2 regions of the Paenibacillus sp. NPDC058177 genome follow, and region 1 is predicted to be linked to the other one. Evidence: predicted binding sites of a transcription regulator. Region 1 holds the regulator's gene; the other holds the start of a gene.
What was found. The regulator Rex, encoded in region 1, represses fermentation and respiration genes when NADH is low (regulators of the CRP and FNR family bind a similar motif). The targets are predictions, from matches to a motif close to TTGTGAAATATTTCACAA.

Region 1 (7,790 bases):
GGGCTCGGAGAGGCAGCGGAGCAGGGGCGTCTGATGACCTCGCTGCTGCCTTCTCCGTTCAAGTACCGTGAACAGGCCCTGCTGGTCATTCCGCGCGACTTCCCGAGCGTTAAGGGCAGCATAGGCGATGCCCGCTTTGTGGACACGCTGGTGCAATCACTGGCGGAGGCTGCGGTAATCACACGCGGACGGATGCTGGTGCTGTTCACTTCTTACCGTATGCTGCGCCAGGTCTATGATCCCCTGAAGGAAGCTCTGGCTTCACAGGATATCAGTGTACTGGGCCAGGGAGTCGAAGGTGGAAGCCGTAGCAAGCTGATCCGCCGTTTCCAGGACAGCAACGCTTCTGTGTTGCTTGGCACAAGCAGCTTCTGGGAAGGCGTAGATATTCCGGGCGAGGCTCTAACCTGCCTGGCCATCGTCAGACTGCCGTTTCAGCCGCCGAATCATCCGCTTGCGGAGGCTAAGGCTGAGCTGCTACAGGCGCAGAAGAAGAACCCGTTCATGAAGCTCTCCGTGCCGCAGGCGGTTATCCGCTTCAAGCAGGGCTTCGGCCGTCTCGTTCGGACGGCACAAGACCGGGGGATCGTTATTGTTTATGATACCAGGGTGATTGAATCCTATTACGGTAAATATTTTCTGTATTCGCTGCCCGGTCCCAAGATGGAGCATATGAAGACCGAGCAAATGGTTCCCCGAATTGCAGAATGGCTGGAGGAAGGGGGCAAATAATGCCCCTTTCATTCCTTGTGTAATGCGTTATTTTCAACAATCGGATTAATCTATATAGAACACATTAATGATCTCCGAAGTGTAATTAACGGCATTTTTGTACCCTAATAAGTCTGAAGTTAAGGGTGAATTTAAATTAAGAGCAATAATGTACCTTAAATCTTCCGTAATACGCTTTCGGAGTGCTTTTTTGAAATATAAGATACAATAATGCCCTTATCATCCTTTTTTAGCATTTTTCAAGAAAAATAAGGTACAAAAATACTGTTAGTTGGGGAAACAGAGCCATTTTTCACTGGTTTAAGAAAGCGGATATTGGGGAAGATGGATTTGCGACTTATAGCCTTAACTTCACCAGAGTAACGCTTTGTCTTCTGTTTGAATCTTTATTTCACTTAATCTAGGAGGAGAAAACATGAAATCGGATAAAATCTCGGAGGCGGTGGTACGCAGACTTCCTGTATACCTGCGATTCCTCAACGATCTCCAAAAACGTGAAATCTCGACAGTTTCTTCTCAAGAACTTGGTCAGAAGCTGGATCTTAACCCCGCCCAGATCCGTAAGGATCTGGCTTATTTTGGCGACTTCGGCCGTAAAGGTATCGGTTATGATGTATCTTATCTCATTGAGAAGATCCGCCATATACTGAAACTGGATCAGCAAATTAACGTGGCTCTGGTAGGCGCCGGTAATCTTGGACATGCCTTGTCCAACTACAATGCTTACTTGAAGGACACGATGAAAATAACCGCTATTTTTGATTCTTATGATCCCAAGGTAGGTCAGAAAATCAACTCACTCATTGTACAACCCATGAAGGATCTGGGCAGCACTATCCGTGAGCAGGGCATCCGTATCGGCATTATTACTGTACCGGATACCGAAGCGCAGAATGTAGCTGATATCCTGGTGGAATCCGGTATTGAAGCGATTTTGAACTTTGCACCTGTAATTCTAAAAACGCCAGCGCATATCCGTGTTCATGCGGCCGACTTCACAACCGATTTGCAGAGCCTGGCTTATTATTTGCAAGATGGAAAGGAGGAGATTGGGCATGAGCAGCAGTAAGATTCTTATCCGTAACGGGAAGTTTCTTGTGCCTGGGTCTCCTCTGTCTGTGTTGAACGGCTGTATGATCATTGAGAATGATCTCATCACATACATAGGCGAAGAAGAGCCGTGCCTTGAAGAAGAGCTGCAAGTGATCGATGGCAGCCGTCTGCTGTTCATGCCTGGTCTGGTGAATACCCATGGTCATGCGGCGATGTCGCTGCTGCGCGGCTATGGTGATGACCGGACTCTTCAGGTCTGGATGCAGGAGAAAATGTGGCCAATGGAGGGCAAGTTTACCCCGGATGATATCTACTGGGGAAGCTCGTTATCCATACTTGAAATGATGAAGGGCGGCACGACGACCTTTTTGGACATGTATGACAAAATGGACCGGGTAGCTGAGATTACGGAGCAGTCCGGCATGCGAGGAGTTCTGACACGCGGCGTTATCGGTCTATGTCCGCCGGAGGTACAGGATGTGAAGCTGGCTGATGCTGTCCGGTTCGCTCGCGACTGGCATGGCAAGGCAGACGGCAGAATTACAACGATGCTGTCCCCGCATTCTCCTTATACTTGCCCGCCGGAGTTTTTCGTCAAGTTCGTACAGGCGTCCAATGACCTGGATCTGCCGCTGCATACGCATATGTCGGAGACGAAGCGGGAAGTGGAGCAGAACGTAGAGGAATACGGACTGCGCCCTGTCGAACACTTGGAGAAGCTAGGCATGTTTACACGACCATCGCTAGTCGCGCATGGTGTGCATTTGAATGACGAGGAGATCGGGATTCTGGCCCGTCACCATGTCGGGGTCTCCCATAACCCTGGGAGCAACCTGAAGCTGGCTAGCGGCATTGCCCGGGTTATCGACCTGCTGAATGCAGGTGTCACCGTATCGCTTGGCACGGATAGTGCAGCCAGCAACAACAATCTGGACTTGTTTGAAGAGATGCGTCTGGCAGCTCTTATCCATAAAGGATTCAGCGGTGATCCCACAGCTGTTCCGGCTTCAGAAGCCATGCTGATGGCTACGGAGTACGGTGCGAAGTCACTTTTCCTGGATGGTGTGGGCCGACTTGCTCCCGGCATGAAGGCTGATTTTATTGCCATTGATATCGACCAGCCGCACCTCCTGCCACATACGGATCTGCTCTCACATGCGGTATATTCTGCCAGTGCTAAAGACGTGCTCCATGTCTGGGTGAACGGAAAGCAGATTGTGAAGAACGGGGAGTGCCTAACGTTGGATGAAGAGGCTATCAGACGCAAGGCACAGGAAACTTTTGAAGGTCTGTTGAAGCGGTAGACAGGCGAGGAATAGGCATCACCGCCGCGGAACAAGTAGAAAGGAAGCTGTAACTTGAAAAAGAGGAAAAAATGGATCCTGATAGGAGTGGCAGTGTTTCTGCTCTTGCTGCTCGGCCTAATTCAGTTCTACGCCTTTATCATGAAAGACCAATGGAAAGAACGGGATGCAGCAAAGGAAGTCGCCAAGAGCCGTGCGGGCTTGACTCTAATGGAGAAGGCCCAGAAATCGGTCTGGGATGAAAACTCGGTGTATTGGGTGCTGACAGGGAAAAATGAGGCGGGTACCGAGCTCATGGTGTGGGTTCGCTTTACAACGGACGGTAAAGTTGCTGAGGGCGACAATGTGGTATTCAGCGAAGAACTGAGCAAGGGCACATCGGAGGCTAAAATCAGGTCCATCATCAGCGCACAGCTTCCGGATATTAAGATTCAAAGGCTGCTCCCGGGTGTGTATAACGGGGAATATGCCTGGCAGCTTTTTTATGAACAAGGAGATCGTTATTATTATCAGTTCTACCGCTTTTCTGACGGAACGCCTATCGGAGGGCGTTTCAGTTTGCCGAAGCGCTGAGACTGAACCTCATTGGGCTCTCTTTGCGGATAAAAGTAAGGGGAAGTTAAGTGTGATTTAAGAAAAAACAAACAAGCGAACCGGATGGCGGTTTCGCTTGTTTGCGTTTTGATTAGGGTTTGATATGTTGTCTGATGAGTATCAATAACGAGATTGCTTAACGACGATTTTCACGAGAATTCATGGATCTATTTGGAACGTATTAAAATAACAAACTAGGCCAGGACAAAAGAGAGTCTATAATTAAGAATCCCCGTAGTGAATTAACGGCATTTTTGTACCTTAAATTCTCTGCAGCTAAGAGTTAATAGGAATTAAGTGCAATATTGTACCTTAAATCTTCCAGAATACTCGTCCAGCGATGCTTTTTCGAAAAATAAGATACAATAATGCCCTTATTTTCCTCATTTCTTTATATTCAAGAAAAATAAGGTACAAAAATGCTGCTAATTAGGGAGATGGACTATTTTTCTCGCTGTTAAAACGATTGGTGTGGGGGAATATCGGTTGAAATAGGCCACAGCCAATGAGAGCCGATGAAAGATAATTATAATGCATTACATATTGTGGAAAGTGAAATTCTGGGTGGATGTTTACATTTGTAAATATATTCATGGAACCGTTCCCGCGAAATCATTCCCACGTAAAAATCATTCCCGCCGAACCATTCTTATGTAAGCTTTCAGGCGAACGTTCCGCTCCTACAGATACTCCTACAGATACTCCTACAGATACTCCTACAGATACTCCTACAGATACTCCTACAGTTCCAAACTTCCCCTTTGCTCCTCTTAGTTTTTGTTAATTTCTTTTGCTGATTTTTTTATTTTCTTTTGTTACTTTCTTTTGTTCGTAAAGTATATAATTTCGTATTGACTATCGTATATCAAATTAGTCGATGTAATTATATCTATTAGTATATCATCGATAATTCGTATAGATGCAGATGTCAGATTTACGGGTAGATATTTTTATCAAAATAAGCCCCAGAACTAAGTTCTGGGGCGAGCTTTGTCGATAAATAATAAAAAAGGTTAGATAAATCTGTAAAAATTAGAATCAAAAATTTTAAATATATTCACACTTTTTTTCGTTTTCGTATATACACCTGTGATATACTACTATTTGTATTCAAGAGGGCATGCCGAATTGAATCCCTGATCATAGGGATCATCGCATACCGGGACGTATTCATATACTTGTTGTAATCATCGAGAGGAGGACGTTTCTTGAAACTGCGTCTTGTACCTGTACTGCTAACGTCACTGTTGACAGCTGCCTTGTTATTTGGTGGATGGTTTCTCTATCGTGAATTTGTGATTCAGGAACCGCTCCAAAAGATAGTGGCTGGCTATGAAGGTGTCAACAAGTCTCAGATTACTATTAACCGCGATCAGGTGACTTTGAAACTCGATCTTAAGCCGGGCACGAAAATGCGTGAACTGGTTCAATATGTTTCGACCGAAGGCAAATCGGCTATCAACGGCCGCACATTGAAGCTTGATGTCGATCAGCACTCCAGCGCAATGCTGGATGATTATTGGAATAAAGCAATGTTCTCAGTGGCAGAAGCCATGGAGAGCGGTAAATATACATTGATTCCGTCGACGCTTGACGGATTGAAGGAGAGTCATACGGAATACAAGGGTGTTGTTGCAACGACAGAGATTGACGATAGCAATGTCTATGTAAGCCTGAGCAGCGGCAAAGATAGCAAATTCATTATTCTGCCGCGCAAGCCGGCCAAGATGGGGGTTTGGAACAATGCCTAAATGGACTAAAGAAGTACTGGTAGGATTTATTCCTGTGGTGTTAATTTTTATGGTGTTTGTTGGAATTAATATTTTTCCGGTCATTATTGCGGCTGGCATGATCGGTGCGCTGCTGCTGATAGCACATATGCGTGGCGGGATCGCTGTTGGTGCCGGAGCGGAGAAGAAGCGCAAGAAGGACGGGCCGTCCAAGCTGACTTTTGAAGAAATCGGCGGCCAGGATAATGCCAAGCAGGAGCTGCGTGAAGCACTGGATTTTCTGATTCGTCACGAAGAGATCAGCAAGTTCGGGATTCGCCCACTCAAGGGCATCCTGCTGACCGGTCCTCCGGGAACCGGGAAGACACTGATGGCTAAAGCAGCTGCACACTATACGAATTCAGTATTCGTTGCCGCCTCCGGCAGTGAGTTTGTTGAAATGTATGTCGGGGTAGGTGCAGGGCGTATCCGTGATTTGTTCCGCGACGCCCGTGCTCGGGCTGTGAAGGAGAACAAGCAGAGCGCGATTATTTTTATCGACGAAATTGACGTTATTGGCGGTAAGCGTGAAGGCGGGCAGCAGCGTGAATATGACCAGACACTGAATCAGTTGCTCACGGAAATGGACGGTATCTATAACAATGAGACTCCGCGCATTCTCCTGGTGGCTGCTACGAACCGCAAGGAAATGCTAGATTCGGCGCTGCTGCGCCCAGGCCGGTTCGACCGGCATATCCAGGTGGATATGCCTGATATCAAGGGCCGCAGATCGATTCTGGCTCTACATGCCAAGAACAAGCCGCTGAGCGCTGAAGTGAGTCTTGATAAAATCGCCGAGGAAGCTTATGGGTTCTCTGGTGCCCAACTCGAAAGTGTGATGAACGAAGCGGCCATCTACATGATGCGTGAAAATCTGACAGAGGTGGAGCATCGTCATTTGTCCATGGCCATCGACAAGGTGATGATGGGTGAGAAGACAGACCGCGAGACTAATCTGGAAGAGAAGAAACGCGTGGCTATTCATGAGCTGGGACATGCGATCATGGCCGAACTGCTGCGCCCGGGCAGTGTCAGCCAGGTTACCCTTACCCCACGGGGGCAGGCACTCGGTTATGTACGGCATAATCCGCAAGAGGAACAGTATCTGTATACCAAGGACTATCTGGAGGATCAGATCATGATCGCACTAGGCGGAGCCGCTTCCGAGGAGATTTTCTATGGCGGACGCAGTACCGGTTCGAGGGGAGACTTCGACCAGGCGTTGAGTATTGTCGAAACGATGATGAAGTCCGGACTTACCTCTCTGGGGATTGCCAATCTGGATATGGTTACCACAGAAGAGCTAATGAAGGAAAATAGTAAAATTCTGGACGAGCTTATGCTTCGGACTCGCGAAATGCTGGAGAATCAACGGAATGTATTTGATTACTCTCTTGACATTTTAATGAAAGAAGAAGTCCTTTCTGGAGAGCAATTTCGTTGTCAATTTCGTGACAGCGTCCTTTTACCGGCATAATTCTTTATGCCGGTTATTTTTTTTTACTTTTCAGGCATGCTAAGATATCATTATATGTCGGGCTTATTAAATTTTTACGACAGACAAGGTACAATACTAAGGTATAGATACCTGAAAGGATGGAGACTTTTTTATGAATTTTAAGAAAATCGGTGTCATCGGCGGCGGTACGATGGGACAAGGCATCGCAGAAATGCTCGCAGCCAAGGGCTTGGATGTAATGCTGGTGGAGAAAACAGAGGAAAGACTGGATTATTCTTATGATATGATCGAAACCAGTCTGGATAAACAATTGGAGAAATGGGCCATCACCCAGGCAGAGAAGAAACTGATTCTCGGCCGCATCCAAAAAGTGACACATTTTGCAGAGCTCAGTTCCTGTGATATGGTTATTGAGACAATCATTGAAGATCTGGAAGCCAAACAAAAAGTATTTCATCAGCTTGACCAAGTGTGTCCGAGCCACATTATCCTGGCGAGTAATACTTCCACACTCAGCTTGACTGAACTTGCCAGCTCAACAATGTACCCGGAACGCGTCATTGGCATGCATTTTATATACCCTGTAGCGAAAGTGGATCTGGTCGAAATTGTACGCGGTCTGAAAACATCGGACAAAACATTCGAAGATACAAAAGCTTTTGTAGACGAGGTTGTAGAGAAGAAGGGCGTAATGATTTATGAATCCCCGGGATTTGTAACTTCACGCCTCATTTGTTTGCTTATCAACGAAGCTATGCACGTATTGCAAGAAGGTGTCGCTTCTCCTCAGGATATTGATGATGCTATGCGGATTGGCTACCAGTTCCAATATGGACCACTGGAAATGGCTGACCGGTTTGGCCTGGATTCGGTGCAGGC
Region 2 (7,790 bases), on a different contig from region 1:
GTAAAGCTGTAATAGATGGAACTGAAGATCGGATAAATGAAGAACATCAGGAACAGAATTAAAGCAGGAACAACAAACAGCGTAAAAACCACAGGGTTTCTCAATGCTTTATTCATGGCTACCTCCAATTGCTTAGACATCAGAGAACGATTTAAGGAAGTATTTTAAAAAATGTACCCTGGAACAAGCGCCAGGGTACATTCAGTTTCCTGCTTCTTATTCCACTGCTGCGTTGGCTTCTTCCTGAACCTTTTGCAGCGCTTCGCCCATCTTCTCAGGTGTGGTTTGTCCGCCGATCAGCTTTTGAATTTGAATGTTACTGATCTCGGTCGTTACATCCGCTTGCACAAGAGAGTCAAAGGCTGGGAATGAGGATTGGGAGTTGTTCAGTACAGCTACGATCTCGCTCATCAGATCATCTGTAATATTCTCATTCAATACGTTTTGGTCAATCTTCATTGCAGGCAGCACACCATCTTCTACAAGTCCGCGAAGCTGCATTTCTTCATTAAACAGATTCTTGATAAAGGACTTCACTGCAGCCAACTGACGAGGATCATTAGCTACTGCTGCAGAGAAGCCGTAACCATTGTTCACATCGCGCATCAGAGCTGTTTGGTCACCCGCGCCGCCCTCAACCGGAGGAATATTGAAGAATCCAACTTTGCCGATCAGGCCTTCACCAGATTGACCTGGTTTAAATACGGAAGATTTCCATGTTCCGTCATACAACAGGATGGCTTCACCACTTGTGAATTGTGTTGTATATTCAGCATATTCGAAGCCCAGTTCGCCTTTTTTGAAGTAACCTTTGTCTACCCAGTCTTTGTACTTAGCAAAGCCGGCAACGACTTGCGGATCTGTCCATTTAGCTTCGCCAGTAGCGAACTTAGCAGTAACTTCCGGTCCAGCATAACGGGACCACAAGTGGTTAGCCAACATCAACGGTACCCAACCTGCTTTGGAGGCAGCAGCCAATGGCACTTTGCCGTCAGCTTTGATATCTGCCAGTTGTTGTTCCAGCTCGGCAAAAGTCGTAGGGGCCTTCCAGCCCTTGCTGTTGTAGTACTCTTTGTTATAGAAGAATCCTTCACCGGAACCGCCGATTGGCAATCCGTAGATCTTTCCTTCATAAGTAAACGGATCAAGGTTGGAGAACTTATCTTTGATGCCCAATTCTTCCAGAATAGGCGTCAGATCAAGAAGCTTGTTTTCTTTTGCATAAATCTTGGAGTCAGGGCTACCGAACAGATCGAATACCTGCGGTGGATTGCCTGCCGCCATTTCACCACGAAGTTTTTCTTTGCGGTTCACGTCTGATTCAACGCCGTCCAGCTTAAAGGTTAAACCAGGAACATCCCCTTCTACCTTCTTAACTACATCCTCCAAAATAGCCAAACGTTTTTGTTTGTCTGCCCCTACTTGGGTGTGACGGATCGTCATTTCGAACGGCTCCTCACTTACCGGTTCCTCAGTAGCAGGTGCGTTTGTAGCTTCCACCGTGTTCGTTCCAGTTTTGTTGCCCTCACCATTGGTAGTGCTAGTGTTGTTATTTCCTCCACAACCGGCAAGCAGCGCAGAGCTTACGAAAATCAGGGACAACAGCAAAGTCATACTTTTTTTCATTTTTGTGACCCTCCCTATTTAATGATTTCGTTTACAGTTTCTATTATAAAAAAAGGTGATTGTTAACGTAAGGTTAAGATTCATCTACAGTAGGGATAAAATTGTCTAATGTAAGCGAAATCATTGTTATTTTTTAACTTTTAACGTTAGTATTTATAACATATAACTTTGTAAAGGCTAATTTTAAAATCAAAAACCATCTAAAAACAATGAAGAATAAGTGCATTTATGTATGATGAACCGTTATTATGTTATGTATTTTAACATAAATCAAAACAAACGATTCTTTTCTAATCAATTTGTAAGCGGATTATTCTTATATCATAACAGAAGCCGCCCCTTTAGCAGCAGCTATTTTGGGACGGCTTCTTATGTTCTTATGACAAGATATTATACCAGTTCGACTTGCTTGCGACCTTCTTCAACCAGTCTGTAAGCCCGCTGTACTTCCTCTTCAGTTGGGCTGGGAACACCCTCAAGCTCGTAAGCCTTGCCTAACATTTCCCACTTGTATACGCCCATCTGGTGGTATGGCAGGATCTCGAACTTCTCTACCCCATTCAGGCTGCCGATGAAGCGACCAAGATTCAACAGATCCTCTTCCCGGTCATGAATGCCAGGAACATAGACGTGCCGGATCCACATTTTGCGATCATGATCTGACAACCAGCGTGCGAGCTTCAGTGTCCGCTCATTGGATTTGCCCGTTAGCTTGATGTGGGCTTCGTCATCGATATGCTTAAGATCCAGCATCACCAGATCTGTCACATCCAGCAGATCATTAATCTTATCACCTTCATTGTAGCCATTGCTATCCAGTGTGGTGTGCAGATTCCAGCGTTTCTTCACTTCCGTGAACAGTTGCTTTACGAAATGGGCCTGCAGCGTTGGCTCTCCGCCGGATACGGTCAAGCCACCTCCGGACGTACGGTAATAGTTCAAGTAAGGCTCTATCTCAGCCAGAACCTCTTCCAGGCTCATTTCCTTGCCCTCATCCAATGCCCATGTATCTGGATTATGACAATATTGGCATTTCAACAGACAGCCTTGCATGAACAAAACAAATCGAATGCCAGGCCCGTCAACGGTTCCAAAGGTTTCCAAGGAGTGTATGCGACCTTTAATCATTAGGAGTCATCCTTTCTCCACGACTGACCACAGCCTCTCCTTCCGAAGAAGGTCCCTGTCCTTAAAGACTGTTGTCACCTAAAATCGCGGTCCCGAAATTTAAAATTTTAACCAATTGAGAACAAGATTTTACCGCCCTTGTGACAAGGGCGGCATCTCCTTGCGAGTATCATAATGATATAGCTAAAGCCAAAGCAATTTCGTTATCGTCTTACATCGAACCATGGAACGTACGGTTGATTACATCCAATTGTTGTTCGCGGGTCAGCTTGATGAAGTTAACTGCATAGCCGGATACACGAATGGTCAATTGTGGGTAGTTCTCTGGATGTTCCATAGCATCCATCAACTGTTCGCGGGCGAACACGTTGACGTTCAGGTGGTGACCCTTGCTGCCGAAGTATCCGTCAAGCATGGATACCAGGTTGGATTTACGGCCTTCTTCTTCCTTACCCAATGCCTTAGGCACGATGGAGAAGGTGTTGGAGATTCCGTCCAGGCTATCCTCGTAAGGCAGTTTGGCAACAGAGCTCAGGGATGCCAGGGCGCCCTTCTTATCACGGCCGTGCATTGGGTTAGCACCCGGTGCGAATGGCTCGCCTTTTTTACGTCCGTCAGGTGTAGTACCTGTCTTCTTACCATACACAACGTTAGAAGTGATGGTCAGTACCGATTGTGTCGGCAAGGAATCACGGTAAGTTGTGTTTTTGCGAATCATTGTCATGAAGGATTCAACCAAATCTACCGCGATGCTGTCTACGGCATCGTCATTGTTACCGTAGCAAGGGAATTCACCTTCGATTTCAAAATCAATGGCAATACCTTGTTCGTTACGTACCGGTCTAACCTTGGCATATTTGATGGCGCTCAGGGAGTCGGCTGCAACAGACAAACCGGCGATACCACAAGCCATGGTCCGCAGAATATCGCGGTCATGCAAAGCCATTTCAATACGCTCGTAGGAATATTTATCGTGCATGTAGTGAATGACGTTCAGCGTGTTCATGTACAGCTTAGCCAGCCACTCCATCATTGGTTTGAAACGTTTCATTACTTCTTCATAATCAAGAACATCGGAAGTGATGCGCGGAAGCTCAGGTCCAACTTGCACGCCGGATTTTTCATCAACACCACCATTGATAGCATACAACAGTGCTTTTGCCAGGTTGGCACGTGCGCCGAAGAATTGCATTTGTTTACCAATGCGCATTGCAGATACACAACATGCAATACCGTAGTCATCGCCATAGATCGGACGCATCAGATCATCATTCTCGTATTGAATGGAACTGGTCTCGATGGATACCTTGGCACAATATTTCTTGAAGCCTTCAGGCAATTTCTCGGACCACAGTACAGTCAAGTTCGGTTCCGGTGCAGGTCCCAGGTTGTACAGGGTGTGCAGGAAACGGAAGCTGTTCTTAGTAACGCGTGTTGTACCATCTACGGACATACCGCCAATGGATTCTGTAACCCAGGTAGGGTCACCACTGAACAGTTCATTATAGTCAGGTGTGCGCAGGAATTTAACGATACGCAATTTCATTACAAAATGGTCTGTTAACTCTTGTGCTTGTTCTTCGGTCAAAATACCTTCTGCGATATCGCGCTCAACATAGATATCAAGGAAAGAGGATACGCGTCCAAGGGACATTGCCGCACCGTTTTGTTCTTTGATTGCTGCAAGATATCCGAAGTACACCCATTGGAAAGCTTCTTTGGCAGTGTTAGCTGGCTTGGAGATATCAAAGCCGTGCATAGCTGCCATCTTCTTCAGTTCACCCAGTGCGCGGATCTGTTCGGAGACCTCTTCCCGAAGACGAATTACGGATTCGCTCATGGCATCTACTTCAAGATTCTTGAGATCTTGTTTCTTTTCGTTGACCAAGAAATCAATTCCGTAAAGCGCTACGCGGCGATAGTCACCAATGATCCGGCCACGGCCGTAAGCATCAGGAAGACCGGTAATGATACCCGCTCTGCGCGCTGCTCTCATTTCATCTGTATATGCATCAAATACGCCTTGGTTATGCGTTTTGCGAATGTTCGTGAACATGTCGACAATGCCTTGCGGAAGTTCAAATCCGTATGCGTTGCAGGCATCGATCATCATTTTAATACCACCGAACGGTTGGATGGAACGTTTGAAAGGCGCGTCTGTCTGAACGCCGACAATTTGCTCCTTGTCTTTGTCAATGTAACCAGGATTGTGCGAGACGATCGTAGATACAGTGTTCACATCTACATCAAGCACACCGCCGTTGGCAATTTCCCGTTTAGTCATTTCAGAAACAATTTTCCACAGCTCTTTGGTATTCTCAGTAGCTCCGGCGAGGAAATCTTCCTTGCCCAGGTAAGGGGTAATATTCTTCTCAATAAAGTCATTCACGTTAACTTTTCTGGACCATTTACCTTTTGTAAAACCGCGCCAACCCGACTTCACTTCTTGTACATCTTTTTCAATCACCGACATGCTAAATCCCTCCATCTATATTTATAGTATTGTAGAGATCGCGGGCTTGAAGGTTAATCCCGTGTCTCGCGACCCCATCTAATGGTTGTTATAAAATTCACAAAAGTGATTTTACAACTGGGATCGTTGTTTGTTTATATAAATATTTTAGTTTATTTTCTGAAAAAGGACTGTGACAAATATCACCTTTTCGGTGATATTTGTCACTAGCATCCAGTTTCTCAAGGAACAGAATTCTTAGCTTAAACCCTTGGTATTAGTTGTCAAATTTTCCGTAGAAAGCATTGCGGTATACGTCTGCAAGCTCGCTGACAAGCGGCATTTTTGGATTGGCAGTTGTACATTGGTCTTCGAATGCACGGTCAGCCAGATAGTCAACACGCGATTCGAAATCCTTAGGATCAAAGCCCAGCTGTTGGAACGACTCCTCAATACCCAGCTTTTTGTTCATGTCGCGGATAGCATTGATCAAGCTGGTAACCCCTTCTTCAGTGGTACGAGCTGGCAGTCCCAAAATACGGGCGATTTCTGCATAGCGCTCATCAGCAACGAAGTGCGAATATTTAGGGAACGAAGCAAACTTCGTTGGTTTCTTGGCATTGTAGCGGATAACGTGTGGCATAAGAATCGCATTGGTGCGACCATGAGCCGTGTGATATTGACCGCCCCATTTGTGCGCCAAGCTGTGGTTAATGCCCAGGAACGCGTTGGCAAACGCCATACCAGCAAGCGTGGAAGCATTGTGCATTTTCTCACGGGCCAGTGGATCAGCTTCCAGTGCCGATTTCTCCAGGTATTGGAATACGAGCTGGATAGCTTTGATGGCCAGACCATCGGAGTAGTCACTAGCCATAACCGACACATAGGCTTCAATCGCATGGGTCAAAACGTCCATACCTGTATCAGCAACAGCAGTTTTTGGCAAGCTGTATACGAACTCTGGATCAATGATAGCTACATCAGGTGTGAGCTCATAGTCAGCCAAAGGATATTTGGTGTGTTTTTCAGTTGTTTTATCCGTGATAACCGCGAAAGAAGTAACTTCCGAACCCGTACCCGAAGTGGTAGGAATGGCAACGAATTTAGCTTTGTTACCCAGTTTAGGGAACTTGTAGACCCGTTTACGGATATCCATGAATTTTTGTTTCAGACCGTTAAAGTCAGCGTCTGGGTGTTCATAGAACAACCACATACCTTTAGCTGCGTCCATAGGGGAACCGCCGCCAAGTGCAATGATGCAGTCCGGCTGGAATCTGTTCATCATAGCTGTACCTTTTTCCACTGTAGTTGTCGATGGATCTGGTTCTACTTCCGAGAACACTTCGATGGCTACTGGTGTTTGACGTTGACGCAAGTAGTGTTCAACTCTTTCCACATAACCCAGCTTCACCATCATAGGGTCAGTGATAATTGCAACACGTGTAATATCAGGCATTTTGGCAAGGTATTGAGTTGCACCTTTTTCGAAATAGATCTTGTCGGGTACTTTAAACCATTGCATATTCACGGTACGACGATTCACCCTTTTCACGTTGATCAGATTGATGGCAGTCACGTTTTGCGATACCGAGTTGCGTCCGTAAGATCCGCAGCCCAGGGTCAGCGAAGGGATATTAGTGTTGTAAATATCGCCGATGGCACCGTGTGTTGATGGCGAGTTTACCAGAATACGTCCGGTTTGCAGACGGTTCGAGAATTTCATGATCACTTCTTCATTGTTGGAGTGGATAGCCGAGCTGTGGCCCATGCCTCCGAACTCAACGATCTCGGCAGCACGTTCGATACCTTGATCAGCATTTTTAACTTTATAGCAAGCAAGTACCGGGCTAAGCTTCTCTGCAGACAGCGGGAATTTTGTACCTACACCTTCAAGTTCAGCTACCAGAATTTTAGTGCCTGCTGGAACTTGAATTCCGCACATTTCCGCGATCTTCGTTGCAGATTGGCCAACAATTGTCGGATTCACTGCACATTTTTCAACGTTCATTGCGCCGGAAGTCAGCTTGCCAGCTTCTTCTTTGTTAACAAAGTAACAGCCGTTCGCAATCATTTTCTTCTTCACTTGATCGAAGATAGCTTCTTCAATAATAACAGCTTGCTCGGATGCACAAATCATACCGTTATCGAATGTCTTGGAAAGAATGATGTCAGTTACCGCTTGGTCGATATTGGCACTCTTCTCGATAAAGGCAGGCACGTTACCAGGGCCTACACCCAGAGCCGGTTTACCACAGCTATAAGCTGCTTTAACCATCGCCGATCCGCCTGTTGCCAGAATCAGTGCAACGTCAGGGTTGTTCATCAAAGCGTTGGTTTTGTCCATCGTAGGCAATTCGATCCATTGGATACAGTTCTCAGGTGCGCCAGCTTTCACTGCTGCGTCATGTAGAATTTTGGCGGATGCTGCACTACACTCTTGCGCAGATGGATGAAAACCGAATATAATAGGATTACGTGTCTTTGCGGCGATCAAAGCTTTAAACATCGTGGTGGATGTTGGATTGGTTACCGGTGTGATACCCATAACGATGCCGACCGGTTCGGCGATCTTTTGGAAACTTTC

Region 2: the regulator Rex is predicted to act here: its motif matches at 5,313-5,330, upstream of pflB (formate C-acetyltransferase).

Annotation. Positions count from the first base shown of each region.
Region 1 is NZ_JBHVVB010000001.1:23,870-31,659, forward strand. It holds gene dinG (ATP-dependent DNA helicase DinG) at 1-732, shown strand, start outside; gene ACFVU8_RS00140 (redox-sensing transcriptional repressor Rex) at 1,148-1,801, shown strand; gene ACFVU8_RS00145 (amidohydrolase) at 1,788-3,089, shown strand; gene ACFVU8_RS00150 (cell wall elongation regulator TseB-like domain-containing protein) at 3,144-3,662, shown strand; gene ACFVU8_RS00155 (hypothetical protein) at 4,892-5,434, shown strand; gene ACFVU8_RS00160 (AAA family ATPase) at 5,427-6,929, shown strand; gene ACFVU8_RS00165 (3-hydroxyacyl-CoA dehydrogenase family protein) at 7,063-7,790, shown strand, end outside.
Region 2 is NZ_JBHVVB010000002.1:210,721-218,510, forward strand. It holds gene ACFVU8_RS11050 (carbohydrate ABC transporter permease) at 1-116, opposite strand, end outside; gene ACFVU8_RS11055 (extracellular solute-binding protein) at 217-1,626, opposite strand; gene pflA (pyruvate formate-lyase-activating protein) at 2,017-2,754, opposite strand; gene pflB (formate C-acetyltransferase) at 2,966-5,227, opposite strand; gene adhE (bifunctional acetaldehyde-CoA/alcohol dehydrogenase) at 5,484-7,790, opposite strand, start outside.